4 regions of the Kineococcus aurantiacus genome follow, and region 3 is predicted to be linked to each of the others. Evidence: riboswitches for the same ligand, from Rfam matches in the RefSeq annotation. Region 3 holds a riboswitch; each other region holds the start of a gene.
What was found. Region 3 has a riboswitch for S-adenosylmethionine ahead of BJ968_RS17800 (acyl-CoA dehydrogenase family protein). Riboswitches for the same ligand answer to the same signal wherever they lie in the genome.

Region 1: another riboswitch for S-adenosylmethionine. It lies ahead of BJ968_RS05870 (LLM class flavin-dependent oxidoreductase); the one in region 3 lies ahead of BJ968_RS17800 (acyl-CoA dehydrogenase family protein).
Region 2: another riboswitch for S-adenosylmethionine. It lies ahead of BJ968_RS08155 (MFS transporter); the one in region 3 lies ahead of BJ968_RS17800 (acyl-CoA dehydrogenase family protein).
Region 4: another riboswitch for S-adenosylmethionine. It lies ahead of BJ968_RS09110 (ATP-binding cassette domain-containing protein); the one in region 3 lies ahead of BJ968_RS17800 (acyl-CoA dehydrogenase family protein).

What each region holds. Positions count from the first base shown of each region.
Region 1 covers NZ_JACCBB010000001.1:1,225,191-1,229,391, forward strand. The annotation lists gene BJ968_RS05860 (methylenetetrahydrofolate reductase) at 1-666, opposite strand, end outside; SAM riboswitch class I at 728-819, opposite strand; SAM riboswitch class IV at 957-1,070, shown strand; gene BJ968_RS05865 (aminotransferase class V-fold PLP-dependent enzyme) at 1,124-2,464, shown strand; SAM riboswitch class IV at 2,475-2,584, shown strand; gene BJ968_RS05870 (LLM class flavin-dependent oxidoreductase) at 2,581-3,825, shown strand; gene BJ968_RS05875 (NtaA/DmoA family FMN-dependent monooxygenase) at 3,840-4,201, shown strand, end outside.
Region 2 covers NZ_JACCBB010000001.1:1,687,357-1,691,557, forward strand. The annotation lists gene BJ968_RS08150 (LLM class flavin-dependent oxidoreductase) at 1-1,228, opposite strand, end outside; gene BJ968_RS08155 (MFS transporter) at 1,258-2,589, opposite strand; SAM riboswitch class I at 2,595-2,683, opposite strand; gene BJ968_RS08160 (GDSL-type esterase/lipase family protein) at 2,783-3,520, shown strand; gene BJ968_RS08165 (alpha/beta hydrolase-fold protein) at 3,596-4,201, shown strand, end outside.
Region 3 covers NZ_JACCBB010000001.1:3,697,312-3,701,512, forward strand. The annotation lists gene mshB (N-acetyl-1-D-myo-inositol-2-amino-2-deoxy-alpha-D-glucopyranoside deacetylase) at 1-291, shown strand, start outside; gene BJ968_RS17795 (AAA family ATPase) at 463-2,397, shown strand; SAM riboswitch class IV at 2,514-2,626, shown strand; gene BJ968_RS17800 (acyl-CoA dehydrogenase family protein) at 2,681-3,955, shown strand; gene BJ968_RS26885 (GNAT family N-acetyltransferase) at 3,931-4,201, opposite strand, start outside.
Region 4 covers NZ_JACCBB010000001.1:1,886,233-1,890,433, reverse strand. The annotation lists gene BJ968_RS09120 (ABC transporter permease subunit) at 1-177, opposite strand, end outside; gene BJ968_RS09115 (aliphatic sulfonate ABC transporter substrate-binding protein) at 174-1,214, opposite strand; gene BJ968_RS09110 (ATP-binding cassette domain-containing protein) at 1,271-2,014, opposite strand; SAM riboswitch class I at 2,077-2,168, opposite strand; gene BJ968_RS09105 (YqjF family protein) at 2,287-3,036, shown strand; gene BJ968_RS09100 (CNNM domain-containing protein) at 3,156-4,201, shown strand, end outside.

The DNA of each region.
Region 1 (4,201 bases), 2.5 Mb from region 3:
GGAGACCGCGACGCCGGGCAGCAGCGGGATGGTGATCCCGGCCGCGCGGGCCCGGCGGACGAACGCGGCGTACTCCTGCGCGGAGAACGTCACCTGGCAGATCGCGAACCGCGCCCCGGCGTCCTGCTTGGCGCGCAGGACGGCGAGCTCGTGGTGGTCCCTGGCCCGCGGGAAGGCGGCCACGGCCAGGCTGAGCGGTCCCTCGTCGAGGGGGCGGGAACCGCCGCGCAGCGCCAGCCGACGCCTGTCGGCCACCTGCAGCAGTTCCACGAGGTCCCGGGCGGTGGCCACGCCGTCGGGGTGCGGCGTCCAGTCCGGGACACCGGCCGGCGGGTCCCCCCGCAGCGCCAGGACGTTGCGGACGCCGGCGTCGAGGAACTCGGTGGCCAGTTCCACGACCTGCCGGCGCGAGGAACCCACGCACGTCAGGTGGGCCATGGCCGGGACCGCCGAGGTGGTCAGGACGTGCGCCAGCAGGTCCCGGCTGGGACCGCGGGTCGCTCCCGCCGCGCCGAAGGTGACGGACACGAAGTCGGGGTTGCTCCCCAGGAGGTCGGACAGCCTGCGCCACAACGAGTCGCGGCCGGTCTCCGAGCGCGGGGGGAAGAGTTCGAAACTGAGCGTGGGCCGCCCCGCGGCGCCGGCGACGAGGGGCGCGAGCGTCATCGCACGGGTCCCGGACCCGGGGCCGGGGAGGGGACGACGACATCGGTGGTGCGCATCACGAACTCCATCGACCTGGCGTTAGCACCCTCGCCCGGGCTCGGGGGGTTGCTGCGGCGTCGTCGAGCCAGGACTCTCAGCCGCTCTGGATGGTGTTCTTCGAATGTAGACCGACCGCGACGCCGTCCACAAGTGGTTCCCCCGGACGGCCCCCCGGCGGGCGGCGCTCCCGGGACCGGGCCGCGACGCACCGACCTTGATTCCCGGCGCCCGCACGTGGCAATCTCCCCCCAGGTCATGAGCGCCAGCGACAAGCCCCGGCTCGCTGGCCGGCAACCCTCCTCCGCGGTGGGGTGCCCCGGGTGACGACCTGGCCGGTTCCGACGTGGTTCCGGCAAGCGCGGACCTCGCCGGGGCGATCCCGGTCCTCCCGGCAGGGTCCACTGTCCCGAGGAGCCCCGTGACGACGAGCACCCTGTCCCCCACCCGCCCCGCCTGTCGCACGGTGCCGCCGCTGCTGCCCGTCGTCGGCGCCGACACCCCGGTCCCGCTGGCCACCGGGGGCACCACCACCTACGCCAACCTCGACAACGCGGCGAGCGCCCCGGCGCTGGCGGCGGTGGCGGACCGGGTCGCGCAGGTGCTGCCGCACTACGCCAGCGTCCACCGCGGCGCCGGCTACCTCTCGCAGGTGTCCACCGCCCTGTTCGAGCAGGCCCGCGAGCAGGTGGGCCGCTTCCTGGGGGCCCGCGAGGACGACGTCGTGGTCTTCACGCGCAGCACGACGGACGCCCTGGACCTGCTGTCCCGGGCCGTCCCCGCCGGCGCGCGGGTGCTGGTCGCGGACGTCGAGCACCACGCGAACCTGCTGCCCTGGCAGCGCTCGGCCCGCACCACGGTGGTCCGCGGCGGCGCCGACGCCGAGGAGACCACGGCCCTGCTGGAGGCGGAGCTGGCCACCGGGCAGTACGCCCTGCTGGCCGTCGCCGGCGCGTCCAACGTCACCGGGGAGGTGCTGCCGCTGCGCCGGCTGGCCCGGGCCGCGCACGCCGCCGGGGCCCGCCTCGCCGTCGACGGGGCCCAGCTGCTGCCGCACCGGCGCGTCGACGTCGCCCGCGACGGGATCGACTGGATCGCGCTGTCCGGGCACAAGCTGTACGCCCCGTTCGGGGCGGGGGCCCTGGTGGGGCGCCGGGACTGGCTGGACGCCGCCGAGCCCTACCTCGCCGGTGGCGGGGCCACGCTCGACGTCAGCCACGACGCGGTGCGGTGGGCGACCGGCCCGGACCGGCACGAGGCGGGTTCCCCGAACGTGGTCGGCGCGGTGGCGCTGGCGCAGGCGTGCACGACGCTGGCGGCCCTGCCCGCAGGGGCCCTGGAGGCCCACGAGGCGGCGCTGCGCGCGCAGCTCGTCACCGGCCTGAGCGCGCTGGAGGGCGTGCGGGTCGTGCGCCCGCACCCGGCCGACGCCGTGGGGGTCGTGACGTTCACCGTGCCCGGCCGCCCGGTGTCGGAGGTGGCGGCGTACCTGTCGGCCGAGCACGGCGTCGGGGTGCGCGACGGCAGGTTCTGCGCGCACCGCTTCGCGAACTCCCTGGGGCTGGTGGAGGGCGGGTTGCGCGCCTCCACGGGCGTCGGGACGAGCTCGGCCGACGTGGAGCGGCTGCTGGCCGCGCTGGAGCAGTTCCTCACCACGGGCTCGGCGCTGGAGTACGGGGTCGTCGAGGGCCGCTGGGGTCCGCTCACCGACGCCCGCCCGGCGCCGGAGTCCTTCCTCGACCCCGTCCCGGAACTGGGCTAGCCTGCCCGCAGGTCACGAGAACCAGCGACAAGCCCTGGCTAGCTGGTCGGCAACCCTCCCCGCGGTGGGGTGCCCCAGGTGACGACCCGGCCGGAGGGAACCCTCCGGCAAGCGCGATGACCCGCCGGACGCCTGCGAGTCGTCCCGACTCCAGGAGGAGACCCGTGCCCGAAACCCTTCACCTGTCCGCCGCCCTCGAGTCGACCGGCTGGCACCCGGCGTCCTGGCGGGAACCCGGCTCCCGGGCCGGGGAGCTGTTCACCGCGCGGTTCTGGGCCGACACGGTCGCCGAAGCCGAGCGCGGCCTGTTCGACCTGGTGACCGTCGAGGATTCCTTCGGCCTGCAGGGCAGCGGCTTCGGCCCGCCCGACGACCGCACCGACCGGGTCGCCGGCCGGCTCGACGCGCTGCTGGTCGCGGCCCGGCTCGCCCTGGTGACCGAGGCGATCGGGCTGGTCCCGACCGTCTCGACGACGCACACCGAACCGTTCCACGTCTCCAAGGGCCTGGCCACGCTGGACCACGTGAGCTCGGGCCGGGGCGGGTGGCGGGCCCAGGTCGCCGCCCGGGCGCACGAGGCGGAGCTGTTCGGCCGGCGCTCGATCCCGGCGGTCACCCGCGAGACGCTGCAGGACCCCGCGGTCGTCGCCGTCGTCGAGGACCTGTTCGCCGAGGCCCGCGCCGTCGTCGACACCGTCCGCGCGCTGTGGGACTCCTGGGAGGACGACGCGGTGGTCCGCGACGTCGCCACGGGCCGCTTCGTCGACCGCACCAAGCTGCACCGCGTCGCCGCGCAGACCCCGTGGTTCTCCGTCCTGGGGCCCTCGATCACGCCCCGCCCGCCGCAGGGCCAGCCCGTCGTGACGGCCCTGGCGCACGCCAGGACCGCCTACGAGTTCGCCGCCGCGAGCGCCGACGTCGTGTTCGTCACCCCCCGCGACGCGCAGGACGCCCGCGCGGTCGTCGCCGAGGTCCGGGCCGCGGAGGCCGCAGTGGGCCGGCGGGGTGTGCCGCTGCAGGTCCACGCCGACCTCGTGGTGGCCCTGGCCGCCGACGCCGCGCAGGCCCGCAACCGGCTGGACCGCCTCGACTCCGCCGACGGGGAGGCGTTCACGTCCGACGCGCTCGTCGTCGCCGACTCCCCCGCCGGCCTCGTCGAGCGGCTGCTGCTGTGGCGGGACGCGGGGATCGAGGGGTTCCGCTTCCGCCCGGCGGTGAACGCCACCGACCTGCCGGCCCTCGTCGACGAGGTCGTGCCGCTGCTGCAGTCCGCGGGGGCCTTCCGCCGCGCGTACACCGGCGCCACCCTGCGCGACCACCTCGGGCTGGCCCGGCCCGCCAACCGCTACGCCACCGTCTGAGGAGGGAAACCCCGATGAGCGTCCCCGAAGGCAAGCCCCGCAAGCAGATCGTCCTCGGCGCCCACCTCCCGGGCGTGAACCACCACACCGTCTGGCAGGACCCCGCCGCGGGCAGCCAGATCGACGTGAAGAGCTTCGCCCACCTGGCCCGCACGGCCGAGCGGGGTTTCTTCGACCTGTTCTTCCTGGCCGAGGGGCTGCGGCTGCGCGAGCACGCCGGGCAGATCTACGAGAACGACGTCGTCGGCCGCCCGGACACGTTCACCGTCCTCGCCGCCCTGGCCGGGGTCACCGACCACCTGGGGCTGGCCGGGACCGTCAACACGACGTTCAACGAGCCGTACGAGCTCGCGCGGCAGTTCGCCTCCCTGGACCA
Region 2 (4,201 bases), 2.0 Mb from region 3:
TCCGCCCCCGGCGCTCCAGCTCGGGCACGAGGTGGTCGACGACGTCGGCGAACGTGCCCGGCAGCGTCGCGTACATGAGGTTGAACCCGTCGACGTCGGCCTGCTCGGCGAACTCCTCCAGCTCGTCGGCCACCGTCTGCGGGGACCCCGCCAGGACCGGGCCGCGGCCGCCGACGGCGACGAACCGGGCCAGGTCCTCCACCGTCCACTCCCGGTCGGGGTCGTCGGTGAAGCTGCGCAGCGCCGAGCGGTTCGCGTCCGTCGTGACGTGCTGCAGGGTGTCGGTGGGCGCGGCGCCGGCGAGGTCGACGCCGGTCCAGCCGCCGAACAGCGCCAGCGCCCCCTCCCGGCTGGCGTGCTCGCGGTAGTCGGCCAGCAGCGCCCGCGCCTCGGCGTCCGAGCTGCGCACCACGGCCGTCAGGCCCGCGTACACCGCGACCGAGCGCGGGTCCCGGCCCGCCTCGGCCACCGCGCGCCGCAACGAGTCGACGGACCGGCGGGCGATCGCGGCGGTGGGCGCGATGACGAACACGCACTCGGCGTGCCGCGCCGCGAACTCCTGCCCGCGCGGGGAGGACCCCGCCTGGAAGATGACGGGGGTGCGCTGCGGGGACGGCTCGCACAGGAACGCCCCGGGCACGTCGAAGTACCGGCCGTGGTGGGCGATGTCGTGGACCTTCGCCGGGTCGGCGTAGACCCCGGCCGCGGCGTCGCGGACGACGGCGTCGTCCTCCCAGGACCCCTCCCAGAGCTTGTAGCAGACCTCCAGGTACTCCTCGGCGACGTCGTACCGCTCGTCGTGCGCGACCTGCGCGGAGAAACCCAGGTTCCGCGCCGCGGAGTCGAGGTAGCCGGTGACGACGTTCCACGCGACGCGGCCCTCGGTGAGGTGGTCCAGCGTCGTGAGCCGGCGGGCCAGGGAGTAGGGCTGCTCGTACGTCGTGGTGACGGTCAGGCCGAAACCCAGGGTCGACGTGACGGCCGCCATGGCCGACACCGCGGCCAGCGGGTCGTTGACGGGCACCTGCAGCGCGCCGCGGACCGCCGCGTCGCGCGAGCCGCCGTACACGTCGTAGGTGCCGAGCACGTCGGCCAGGAAGAGGGCGTCGAAACCGCCGCGCTCGAGCAGCTGCGCCAGGTCGGTCCAGTGCCGCAGCGTCCGGTAGTCGGCGCTGCGGTCCTCCGGCCGCGTCCACAGCCCGGCGGCCTGGTGCCCGACGCAGGCCATCGCGAAGGCGTTGAGCCGCAGGGGACCGCTCACGCCGCGTACCCGTCGAGGGGTTCGTGCGCGGTCTCGCGCGCGCAGGCCGCCGAGATCGTCGTCAGGACCGCCAGGAACGACAGGTACCCCGCGACCAGCCAGGGCGAGCCGCCGCCGGCCGCCAGCAGCGAGGCCGCGATGAGCGGGGTCAGCCCCCCGCCGAGGACCGCGCCGATCGAGTACCCCAGCGACGCCCCGCTGTAGCGGGTGCGGTTGTCGAACTGCTCGGCGAAGAAGGCGCCCTGCGCGCCGTACTGGCTGTCGTGGCCGAGGTTGATCGCGATGACGACCGCACCGACGATGAGCACGGTCGAGCCGGTGTCCAGCAGCAGGAACGCGGGGACGGTGAACACCGCGGTGAGGATCGCGCCGAACAGGTAGACGGGCCGGCGGCCGACCCGGTCGGACAGCAGCCCCCACAGCGGGGTGGCCGCCAGGCTCAGCACCGAGGCCACGAGGACGGCGAGCAACCCGACGTCGGCGCCGTCGGAGCGGACGTGGTTCGTCAGGTAGCTGAGGGCGAAGACGGTGTAGAGGACGTACGCGCCGTTCTGCCCCAGCCGCATGCCGGTCGTCAGGAGCACCCCGCGCCGGTTGCGCCGCAGCACCTCCGCGACGGGCCGGTGGGCCGTGGCGTCGGCCTCGCGCAGCGCCGTGAACGCCGGGGAGTCGGTGACCTTCAGGCGGATGAGCAGCCCGACGACGACGAGGACGGCGCTGGCCAGGAACGGCACGCGCCAGCCCCAGGCCAGGAAGGCCTCGTCGCTGGTCAGCGTCCGGGTCAGCCAGAAACCCCCCGAGGCCAGGACCATGCCGGCCGCCGAGCCCATCTGCGGGATCGCCCCGAACAGGCCGCGGCGGCCCGTGGGGGCGTGCTCGACCGACAGCAGGACCGCCCCGCCCCACTCCCCGCCGGCGGAGAAGCCCTGCAGCAGCCGGCACAGCACGAGCAGCACGGGCGCCCACACGCCGATGGCGTCGTGGGTGGGCAGGAGGCCGATCGCGGCCGTGGAGACCCCCATGGTCAGCAGCGAGGCGACCAGCACGACCTTGCGGCCCACCCGGTCCCCGAGGTGACCGGCCACGGCCCCGCCGACGGGACGGGCGACGAACCCGACGGCGTAGGTGGCGAAGGCGGCGACGACCCCGACGGCACCGCCGACGTCGGGGAAGAACAGCGGACCCAGGACGAGGGCGGCCGCGGTGCCGTAGAGGTAGTAGTCGTACCACTCGATCGTGGTGCCGACGAAGCTGCCGAGGGCGGCCCGGCGGCGGGCCAGGCGGCTGCCGGGGCGCGCGAGGACGTCGGTGGACTGCGTGCTGCTCACGAGGACTCCCATCGGTCCCGGCGGTAGCACCTGCCCTGACGGGTGGCTGCTGCGACGTCGGTGAGCCGGGTCTCTCGGTCGCTCTGGATGGCTCCGGCGAACCTACGACGAGGTGAGCGGGGTCGGCAAACCGGGTGCCGGAACGGGCCGGCGGCCCAGCCGGGGCACAGGCTGCGGTGCGACGGTGCCGCGCGTGGGGTCCAGGGCGCGCTTGGGCGCGGTGGTCGTGCTGCTGCTGGGCGGCCTCGGCGGGCCGGTGACCCCGGTGGCCCCCGTGGCCCGGGTGACCCGGGTGGTCGCCTTCGGCGACTCGGTCCCCGACGGCGCGCGCTGCGCGTGCACGCCCTTCCCCGCCCTCGTCGCGGCCCGCCTCGGCGTCGGCGTCGAGCAGCTCGCCGAGGACGGTGCCACGTCCGCGGACACGGCCCGGACCGTCGGGGCGCACCTGCCCGCGCTCACCCGCGGTGACGTGGTGCTGCTGGAGACGGGGGCCAACGACCTCGCCCCCCTCGTGGACGGCGCGGGGGACGACGCGGGGGACGACGCGGGGGTGCGGGCCGCGGCCGGGGCCGCCGTCGCGCGGGTGGCGGCGACCGTCGAGGCCCTGCGCGCGACCGGCGCCCGGGTCGTCGTCCTGGACTACTGGGCCGTCGGCCTCGACGGGGACGTCGCCGCCCTGCGGTACACGCCCCGGCAGCGGCGGCTCCAGGGCGAGCTGACCGACGCCTACGACGACCGGCTCGCGTGCGCCCTGGCGGGGCGGGCCGTGGTCGTGGGGCTGCGGCCCACCTTCCACGCCGGTGCCGGCGCCACCCCGCTGCTGGCCGCCGACGGCGACCACCCCGACGCCGCGGGCCACCGGGCGATCGCCGCCGCCGTCCTGACCGCCCTGGGCTGGGAGGACGCCACCGGTTCGCCGGGCATCGGCTGAGGAGGGCCGCCGGCGGCGCGGCGCGGGTCGATGCTGCCGGTGGGGCCCGGAGCGGTGCCCGGAGGAGGTTTCGCGGTGGACCTGTCCAGCACGACCACGCAGGCGGTGGCGGTCGGTGCCGCCGTCGCGGCCACGGCCGCCGTCGTCGTCTCCTGGCGCGCCCTGGCGCGGCGGGGACCGTGGGCCGTGCTGGCCCGGACGGCGGCGCTGGCCGGCGTCAACGCCACCGTCCTGGCCGCGGTGTTCCTCGTCGTCAACAGCCGGTTCGGGCTGTACTCCTCCTGGTCGGACCTGCTGGGCGTGGCCCCCGCGACGACCACCACGACCACCTCCACGACCACCACCTCCACGGGGGTCCTCCCCGGTCACGACGGCCGCGTCGTGAGCGTCGAGGTCCCCGGCCCCGCGTCGGGGACCACCGGCCGGGTGCTCCTCGTGCTGCCGCCGGGCTACGGCCGGGTCCCGGCACCCGCGGGCGGCTACCCCGTGATCGAGGCCTTCCACGGCTGGCCCGGCACCCCGCAGCAGTGGCTGGACGCGATGGGGCTGCTGCCGTCCCTGGACGCGGTCGTGGCCGACCACCAGCTCGCCGAGCCGATCGTCGTCGTCCCGGACCTGGAGATCCCCGCCGGCCGCGACACCGAGTGCGTCGACGGCCGGCCCGGTGAACCGCAGCTGGAG
Region 3 (4,201 bases):
GCCGACCCCGAGGGGCCGCTGCCGAGCGTCGTGGTCCCCGACGAGGCCGTGACGACGGTCGTCGACGGGACGGGGCAGCTGCCCGCCAAGCTCGCCGCGCTGCGCGCCCACGCCACCCAGATCAGCCTCGACCTCGACGCCGCGCCGCCCCTCATGCGGCTGTCCAACGGCGTGCCGCAGCCGGTCTGGCCGGTCGAGCACTTCCGGCTCGTGCACGGGGTGGCCTCGGGGCCCTTCGACGCCGACGGCCGCGAGACCGACCTGTTCGCGGGGGTGGCGCCCTCGGCCTGAGCCGCGGGCGGGGCGCCGCGGACCGGCTCGGTGATGACCCGATCACGGTCCGTTGCGCCGCTCGGGTGAACGCCATCGTCCGAACGCGTCACAGAGGGTGGCCCTGCGTGAACGGGCGGGGTTGGGTGGACGCACGTCCGGAACCGCCGGGCGGACCGAGAGGAGCCGCTCGTGGCCCACGACCAGCGCACGCCCGCGCCCCCCGCGCCCGTGGCGCGCCCCGCCCGCGACAGCGCCGACGTCGGCCGGGCGCGCGAGCGCAACCGCCGCCGCCGCACCCGGGCGCTGCTCCTGGCCGTCCTGGCCGCCGTGCTCCTCGTCGACGTGCGGCTGGCCCTCGGCGGCTCCCTCGTCCCCTCGCTGCCCGCCGTCGACCCGATCTACGTCATGGTCGGCGTCTTCTTCGCGCTGATGATCGCGCTGCTGCTGGGGCAGACGCTCGTCTCGGGCCGGTCCCCGCACGTCGTGTACCGGCCCGAGCAGATCGACGTCTCCCTCGACGACGTCGTGGGCCTGGACCCCGTCAAGGAGGACGTCGAGCGCAGCCTCGACCTGTTCCTGTCCGCCCGCACCTTCCGCACCCGCATGGGCGGCCGGCCCCGCCGCGGCCTGCTGTTCGAGGGCTCGCCCGGCACGGGCAAGACCCACATGGCCAAGGCCATGGCCCGCGAGGCCGGGGTCCCGTTCCTCTTCGTCTCCGCGACCAGCTTCCAGTCCATGTGGTACGGCGCGACGGCCCGCAAGCTGCGCTCCTACTTCAAGGCGCTGCGCAAGGCCGCCCGCCGCGAGGGCGGGGCCATCGGGTTCATCGAGGAGATCGACGCGATCGCCGCCGCGCGCGGCGGGATGAGCGCCGCGACCGCGACGGTCCCGCCCGCCAGCTCCGTCGTGGGCTGCGGCGGGCTGACGAACCTGCCGATGGCCGGGCCCGCGGCGCAGACCCCCGCGCTGCACGTCGAGCGCCTCGCCTCCAGCGAGGGCGCCAGCGGCGTCGTCAACGAGCTCCTCGTGCAGATGCAGTCCTTCGACGAGCCCACCACCTCCGAGCGGGTCGTCGGCTGGTTCGTCGACACCGCCAACCGGTTCCTGCCCGCCCACCGCCGGCTGACGCGGCCCGTGAGCGAACCCGTCGAGGTCCTGCTCATCGCCGCGACCAACCGAGCCGACGCCCTCGACCCGGCCCTGCTGCGCCCGGGCCGCTTCGACCGCCGGATGAGCTTCGGCCTGCCGGACAAGAACGGCCGCCGCCAGCTCGTCGACCACTTCCTGGCCCGCAAGGCCCACGAACCGGCCCTCGACGACGCCGAGCGGCGCGACGCCCTGGCCGGGATCACCAACGGCTACTCGCCCGTGATGATCGAGAACCTGCTCGACGAGGCCCTCGTCAACGCCGTCCGCCGCGACGGCGAGGGGATGAGCTGGGCCGACCTGGAGCACGCCCGCCTGGTCACCGAGGTGGGCCTGGGGCAGCCCGTCGCCTACACCGACCACGAGGCCCGGCTCATCGCCACCCACGAGGCCGGGCACGCGACCGTGGCCTGGCTCGTCGCCCCGCAGCGCCGGCTGGAGATCCTCACGATCGTCAAGCGCGCCGGCTCCCTCGGGCTGCTCGCCCACGGCGACGCCGAGGACGTCTACACCCGCTCGCGCACCGAGCTCGCCGGGATGATCAAGATCGCCTTCGGAGGGCAGGTGGCCGAGGAGCTGTTCTTCGGCGACGTGTCCACCGGCCCCGCCGGGGACCTGCAGTCCGCGACGTCGGTCGCCGCGCAGATGGTCGGCTCGGCCGGCATGGCCGGCACGCTGGTGTCCTTCGCCGCCGTCCAGCAGGGCGCCTTCGCCGACGGCAACCTCGTCTCCCGCGTCCTGGGCGACGGCGAGGGCCGCCGCCTCGTGGAGAACCTGCTGAGCGAGCAGAAGGAGTCCGTCCGCGAGCTCCTCGAGCGCAACCGGCACCTCGTGGCGGCCCTGCGCGACGCGCTGCTGGAGCGTCACGAGCTCGTCGGGCACGAGATCACCGACGTCCTGGAGGCGGCGCGGGCCGCGCACGCGGCCCCGGCCGTCATCGACCTGCGCGACCCGGCCCCGGTCCACCGGGACCTGTGAGACCCGTCGCGCCCGGGGCCCGGAGGGGAGCCCCGGCCGCGACGTCAGCACCCGGCCACCCCGCGCGTCGCGGGGTGGCTGGACCCGCGCGGGGGGCGTGTGGTTCGCTGGCGCCAGGTCATGAGCGCCAGCGCCAAGCCCCGGCTCGCTGGCCGGCAACCCTCCTCGTCGTGGGGTGCCCCGGGTGAAGACCTGACCCTGGTGCCCCGGGCACGGGTAAGGACGAGCCGGTGCACGCCCTCCCGCCTCCGGGCGCCGACGCGTCCGCGACCGAGGAGGACCCTTGAGCACGACCACCCTGGCCCCGACCACCCCGACCCCGAGCACCCGACCCGTGCGCGAGCGCTTCGCCCCGCTGCTGCAGCGCATCGCCGAGGGCGCGGTGGCCCGCGAGCAGGACCACGAGCTGCCGCGCGCCGCGGTCCGCGAGCTGCTCGACGCCGGGTTCGGCCGGCTGCGGCTGCCCGTGGCCGAGGGCGGTGAGGGGCTCGACCTCGTCGAGCTCGCCGAGCTCCTCGTCGACCTGGCCACGGCCGACTCCAACCTGCCGCAGGTCTTCCGCGGGCACGTCGCGTGGGTCGAGCAGGTCCTGAGCCTGCCGCCGGGGGAGCACCGGGACCGCTGGGTGGAGCGCATCGTCGCCGGTGAGCTCGTGGGCAACTCCTGGAGCGAGGTCGGCGACGGCGTCACCGGCGAGCAGCAGACCGTCGTGACGACCCGCGAGGGGCGCACGAGCGTCACCGGCCGCAAGTACTACACGACGGGCACGATCTTCGCGGACTGGACCGACGCCACGGCCCGCCGGCTCCTGCCCGACGGCTCCTTCGAGGTCGTCACCGTCCTGGTCCCCGTGCGCGCGCCGGGCGTGGAGGTCTCCGACGACTGGGACGGCTTCGGCCAGCAGCTGACCGGCACGGGCACCCTGGTCCTGGACGACGTCGAGGTCGACCCCGCCGACGTCGCACCCTTCACCGACCGGTTCCGCTACCAGACAGCCCTGTACCAGCTGGTCCTGCTGGCGGTGCACGCCGGGATCGCGGCCGCCGTCGAGCGCGACACCGCCCAGCAGGTGCGCGCGCGCACCCGCACCTACACCCACGGCCTGGCCCCGCTGGTGCGCCACGACGCGCAGGTGCTCTCGGTGGCCGGGGAGATCTCCGCGACCGCCTTCACCGCCCGCGCCCTCGTGCGCGCGGCCGCCCAGGCCGTCCAGGCCGCGGCCGACACCGCCGGCGAACCGGGCACCGACCGGGACCGGGCCGCCAACGTGGAGGCGGAGATCCGCACCGCCCAGGCGCAGGTCGTGCTCTCCGAGGCCGTGCCGCGGGCCGCGACGCTGCTGTTCAACACCCTGGGCGCCTCCGGCACCTCCCGGGCCCGGGACCTGGACCGGCACTGGCGCAACGCCCGCACGGTCGCCTCGCACAACCCGGTGATCTACAAGCAGCGCATCGTGGGGGACTGGTCGGTCAACGGCACCGAGCCGCCGTTCGTGTGGGACATCGGCACCCACGCCTCGGTGGCCCGCGGCGCTCAGGCGGAGGGCGCCACCCGGTAGTGGTACGCGTGGTGCACGGCGAAGCCCTGCCCCGCGTACAGCGCCCGCGCGCCGGTGTTGTCGGCCTGCACCTGCAGGTACGTCGACGCCGCGCCGCGCGCGCGGGCCCAGTCGGCGACCTCGGCCAGCACCCGCCGGCCCAGCCCGCGCCGGCGGTGGGTGGGGGCCGTCTCCACGGCCGTCACCCCCGCCCAGCCGGGGGACAGCGAACCCCGCGCGATCGCCACCGTCCGCCCGTCGTCCACC
Region 4 (4,201 bases), 1.8 Mb from region 3:
GTGGAACACGTCCACCGGCGACGGCAGCTGGCTGGGCAGGAACACCCCGGCCGCCGTGGTGGCCCACCACGCCGCGACCAGCAGCACGGGCACGACCGCGCCGAGCCACCAGCCCGGCCGGCGGCGCGGCGCGCGGCCGGCCGGTGCGGCCGGGGCGGACGTGGTGGGCGCGCTCACGCGGCGGTGGCCTTGCGGGCGAAGTCGGGCACCAGCAGCGTGTCCAGCGCCTTCGTGGCGGCGTCCTCGGAGGGGACGTCGCCGGTGGCGGCCATGAGCGGCACGATCCCGGCCAGCACGGTCCGCTGCGCGTCGCCGGGCACGCCGTCGAGGTCGAGCGTCGTGCGCTCCAGGACGCGGGCGGCGACCTCGGGCGACAGCTGCGCGGCGGTCGCGTAGAGGGTCGCCAGGTCGGCGGGGTTCGCCAGCGCCCACGCGCGGGCCGTGGCGTACGCGTCGACGACCTGCTGGACGAGGTCGGGGGAGTCCTGGACGAACTGCTCGCGGGCGTTGAGGACGCCGTAGGTGCAGAAGTCGACGTTGCGGTACAGCAGCTTCGACCCGGCCTGCAGCTCCGAGGCGGCCATGTTCGGGTCCAGGCCGGCCCAGGCGTCGACGTCACCGCGCTCGAGGGCGGCGCGGCCGTCGGCGTGCTGGAGGTTGGTGATCTCGACGTCGGTGCCGGACAGCCCGGCGCCGGCGAGCGCCTGCTGGAGGAAGAAGTACGGGTCGGTGCCGGTGGTGGCGGCGATCCGCTTGCCGCGCAACCCCGCCACGTCGGTGAGGGTGGAGTCCTTCCCGACGACCAGCGCGGTCCACTCCGGCTGGGAGTACACCGCGACCGTCTGCACGGGCGAGCCGTTCGTGCGGGCCTGCAGCACGGCCGACCCGGCGGTGGAGGCCAGGTCCAGGTTGTCGTTGCGCAGGAACTCGTTGGCCTTGTTGCTGCCCGCCGACTGCTCCCACTGCACGGTGAGCCCGGCGTCCTCGAGCAGCTTCTGCTCGCGCACGACGAGGCTGAGGGGGTTGTAGAGGGCGTAGTCGAGGCGGACCCGGTCGCCGCCGGATCCGCCGGAACCGGCGGAAGCGCCGGAACTGGCGGGGGCCGAGCCGGTGGACGACTCGCCCCTGACGCAGCCGGCCGCGGTCAGGGCCAGGGAACCCAGACCAAGGCCGAGCAGGGCGCGACGGGTGGTGGTGGGGGGCAGCGTGGACACAGTTCTCCCGTGGAGGTGGGTGGGGCGGGTTCTCGGGGTGCCCCCGGAGGGGGCGGTCAGGCGGAGCGGGGGACGCCGAGCAGGTCGAGCAGCTCGACGCGCAGCCGGGCGGTGGCGGCGTCGGCGCGGTCGCGGGGACGGGGCGCACCGACCCGCAGGTCCCGGACGATCCCGGCGCCCTGCCCGCTGCCGGTGTCGCCGAGGACGAGCACCCGGTCGGCCAGGTGCAGGGCCTCGTCGACGTCGTGGGTGACGAACACGACGGTGGCGCCCGTGCCGCGCTGCACCTCGTCGAGCAGGTCCTGCATGCGCAGGCGGGTCAGGGCGTCGAGCGCGGCGAACGGCTCGTCGAGCAGCAGCACGCCGGGGCGGCGGACGAGGGCGCGGGCCAGGGCCGCGCGCTGGGCCATGCCGCCGGAGACCCGGCGCGGCCGGTGCCCGGCGAAGTCGGCCAGCCCCACGACGTCCAGCCAGCGCAGCACCTCGGCCCGGCCCTGCGCGCGGGCCGTGCCGCGCGGCAGGCCGAAGGCGACGTTGCCGGCCAGGTCCCGCCACGGCAGCAGCCGCGGTTCCTGGAACACCACCGCGGTGCGGGGGTGCACCCCGCGCACGGGCTGCCCGGCGACCTCCACCGTCCCGGTGGAGGGGGTGTCCAGCCCGGCGAGGAGCCGCAGCAGCGTCGACTTGCCGCTGCCGGAGGCCCCCACGAGGGCGACGGTGCCGCCCGCGTCGAGCTCGAGGTCCAGGGGGGCCAGCACCCGGTGCTCGCCGAAGCTGCGCCCGACGCCGCGCAGGCGCACCCCGGCGGCCTCGACGCGGTCGGCGGCCCGGGGGCTGGCGGTGGGGGCGGTCGTCACGGTCTCCTCCATCGGTCCCGGCATGAGCACCACACCCCCGTGGGGGCGGTTGCTGCGGCGTCGACGAGCCAGGTCTCTCGGCCGCTCTGGATGGTGCGCACACTCTAAGCCAGCCGCGGGGGTGCCGCCGCCACCCGGTGCGCCGCAGGTGCGCGGCGGGTGCGCGGCGGGTGCGCTGCGGTTGCCGAGCGGCGCCGCTGCGGCACGCTGACCGGGTGGTCACCGCCCCGCCCCTGCCCCGGCCCGTGATGATGCACCAGCACTGGGACGACGTCGCCTTCCTGCACTGGGAGGTCGACCCCGACGAGGTCGCCCCGCACCTGCCGCCCGGCACCCGCCCCGACCTGTTCGCCGGCCGCGCCTACGTCGGCCTCATCCCCTTCACCCTGCGCGGGGCCGGACCCGGGGGCCGGGCCGCCGTGCCGTACCTGGGGACGTTCCTGGAGACGAACGTGCGGACGTACTCCGTCGACGAGCAGGGGCGGCACGGCGTGGTGTTCGCCAGCCTGGACGCCTCCCGGCTGGCCGTCGTCCTGGGCGCGCAGACCGCGTTCGGGCTGCCGTACCGGTGGTCGACGCTGCGGCACGCGGTGCGGGTCCGCGACGGCGCGCGGGAGCTGCTGTGGACGTGCCGCACCCGCGACGGCGTCACGAGCCGCGTCGCGGTCCGCGAGGGCGCGACCCGGCGGGTGGAGCCGGCCCGGGACGACCTCGGCGACTTCCTCACGGCCCGCTTCGGCCTGCACGTGGAGCACCTGGGCCGCACGTGGTGGATCGCCAACGAGCACGAGCCGTGGCCATTGCGGGACGCGCAGGTGCTGGAGCTGGACGACGGTCTCGTCGCGGCCGCCGGGTTCACCGTGACCGGCGCACCGGCGCACGTGGCGTTCGCGCGGCGGGTCACGACGCGGTTCACCACGCCCCGCCCGGCGGCGGGGGAACCGTCCCGCGCGCTCGTGCGTTGACCGGGAACACGTCCCCGGGGCACCGTCCCCCAGACCAGGAGAGGACCGCCGCCGCCGATGCGCGACGACGATCGCCCTTCAAGTACCTCGAGCACGCCCGGCCACGGTGAGGTGCTCCCGTGACGGACGTGCTCGCCCTGCTCCTCGGTGTCGTGGTGGTGTTCGCCATCACCGTCGCCACGGCCTGGTTCGTGGCCCAGGAGTTCGCCTTCATGTCGGTGGACCGGTCGGCGCTGGGCGCCCGCGCCGAGGCCGGCGACCCCGCGGCGCGCCGGGCCCTGCAGGTCACCCGCCGCACCTCGTTCATGCTGTCCGGCGCGCAGCTGGGCATCACCGTCACGGGCCTGCTCGTCGGGTACGTCGCCGAACCCCTCATCGGGGAGTCCCTCGGGGCGCTGCTGGGCGGGGTCGGGGTCCCCGCCGCGGTGAGCGTCGGCGTCGGGGCCGTCGTGGCGCTGCTGTTCTCGACGTTCGTGCAGATGCTGTTCGGGGAGCTGTTCCCCAAGAACCTGGCCATCGCGCGGCCCGAACCGCTGGCGGTGCGGCTGAGCCGGTCCACGCTGGTCTACCTGCGGGTGTTCGGCTGGCTCGTGCGGTTCTTCGACCAGGCCTCCAACGCGCTGCTGCGGGCGCTGCGCATCGAACCCGTCCACGACGTCGAGCACGCCGCGACGGCCAGGGACCTGGAGGCCATCGTGGAGGAGTCCCGCGAGAGCGGTGACCTGCCGCCGGACCTGGCGGTGCTGCTGGACCGGATCCTGGACTTCCCCCAGCGCGACGTCGAGCACGCCATGGTGCCGCGCTCGCGCGTCGACACCGTCGACGAGTCCGCCGACCTGGGCCTGGTGCGCGCCCTCATGGCCGTGGGGCACTCCCGGTACCCGGTGCTGGCCACCGGTTCCGGCGACGTCCTGGGGGTCGTGCACCTGACCGACCTGCTCGCGACGGCCGAGGACGACACGGCGCACGTCACGCGCATCATGCGGGTCCCGCTCGTGGTGTCGACCCTCACCCCGCTGCCGCAGGTGCTGCGGCAGCTGGCCGGGACGAAGAACCAGCTCGCCTGCGTCGTCGACGAGTACGGCGGTTTCACGGGGGTCGTGACGGTCGAGGACCTCGCCGAGGAACTCGTCGGGGAGATCACCGACGAGCACGACGACGAGGA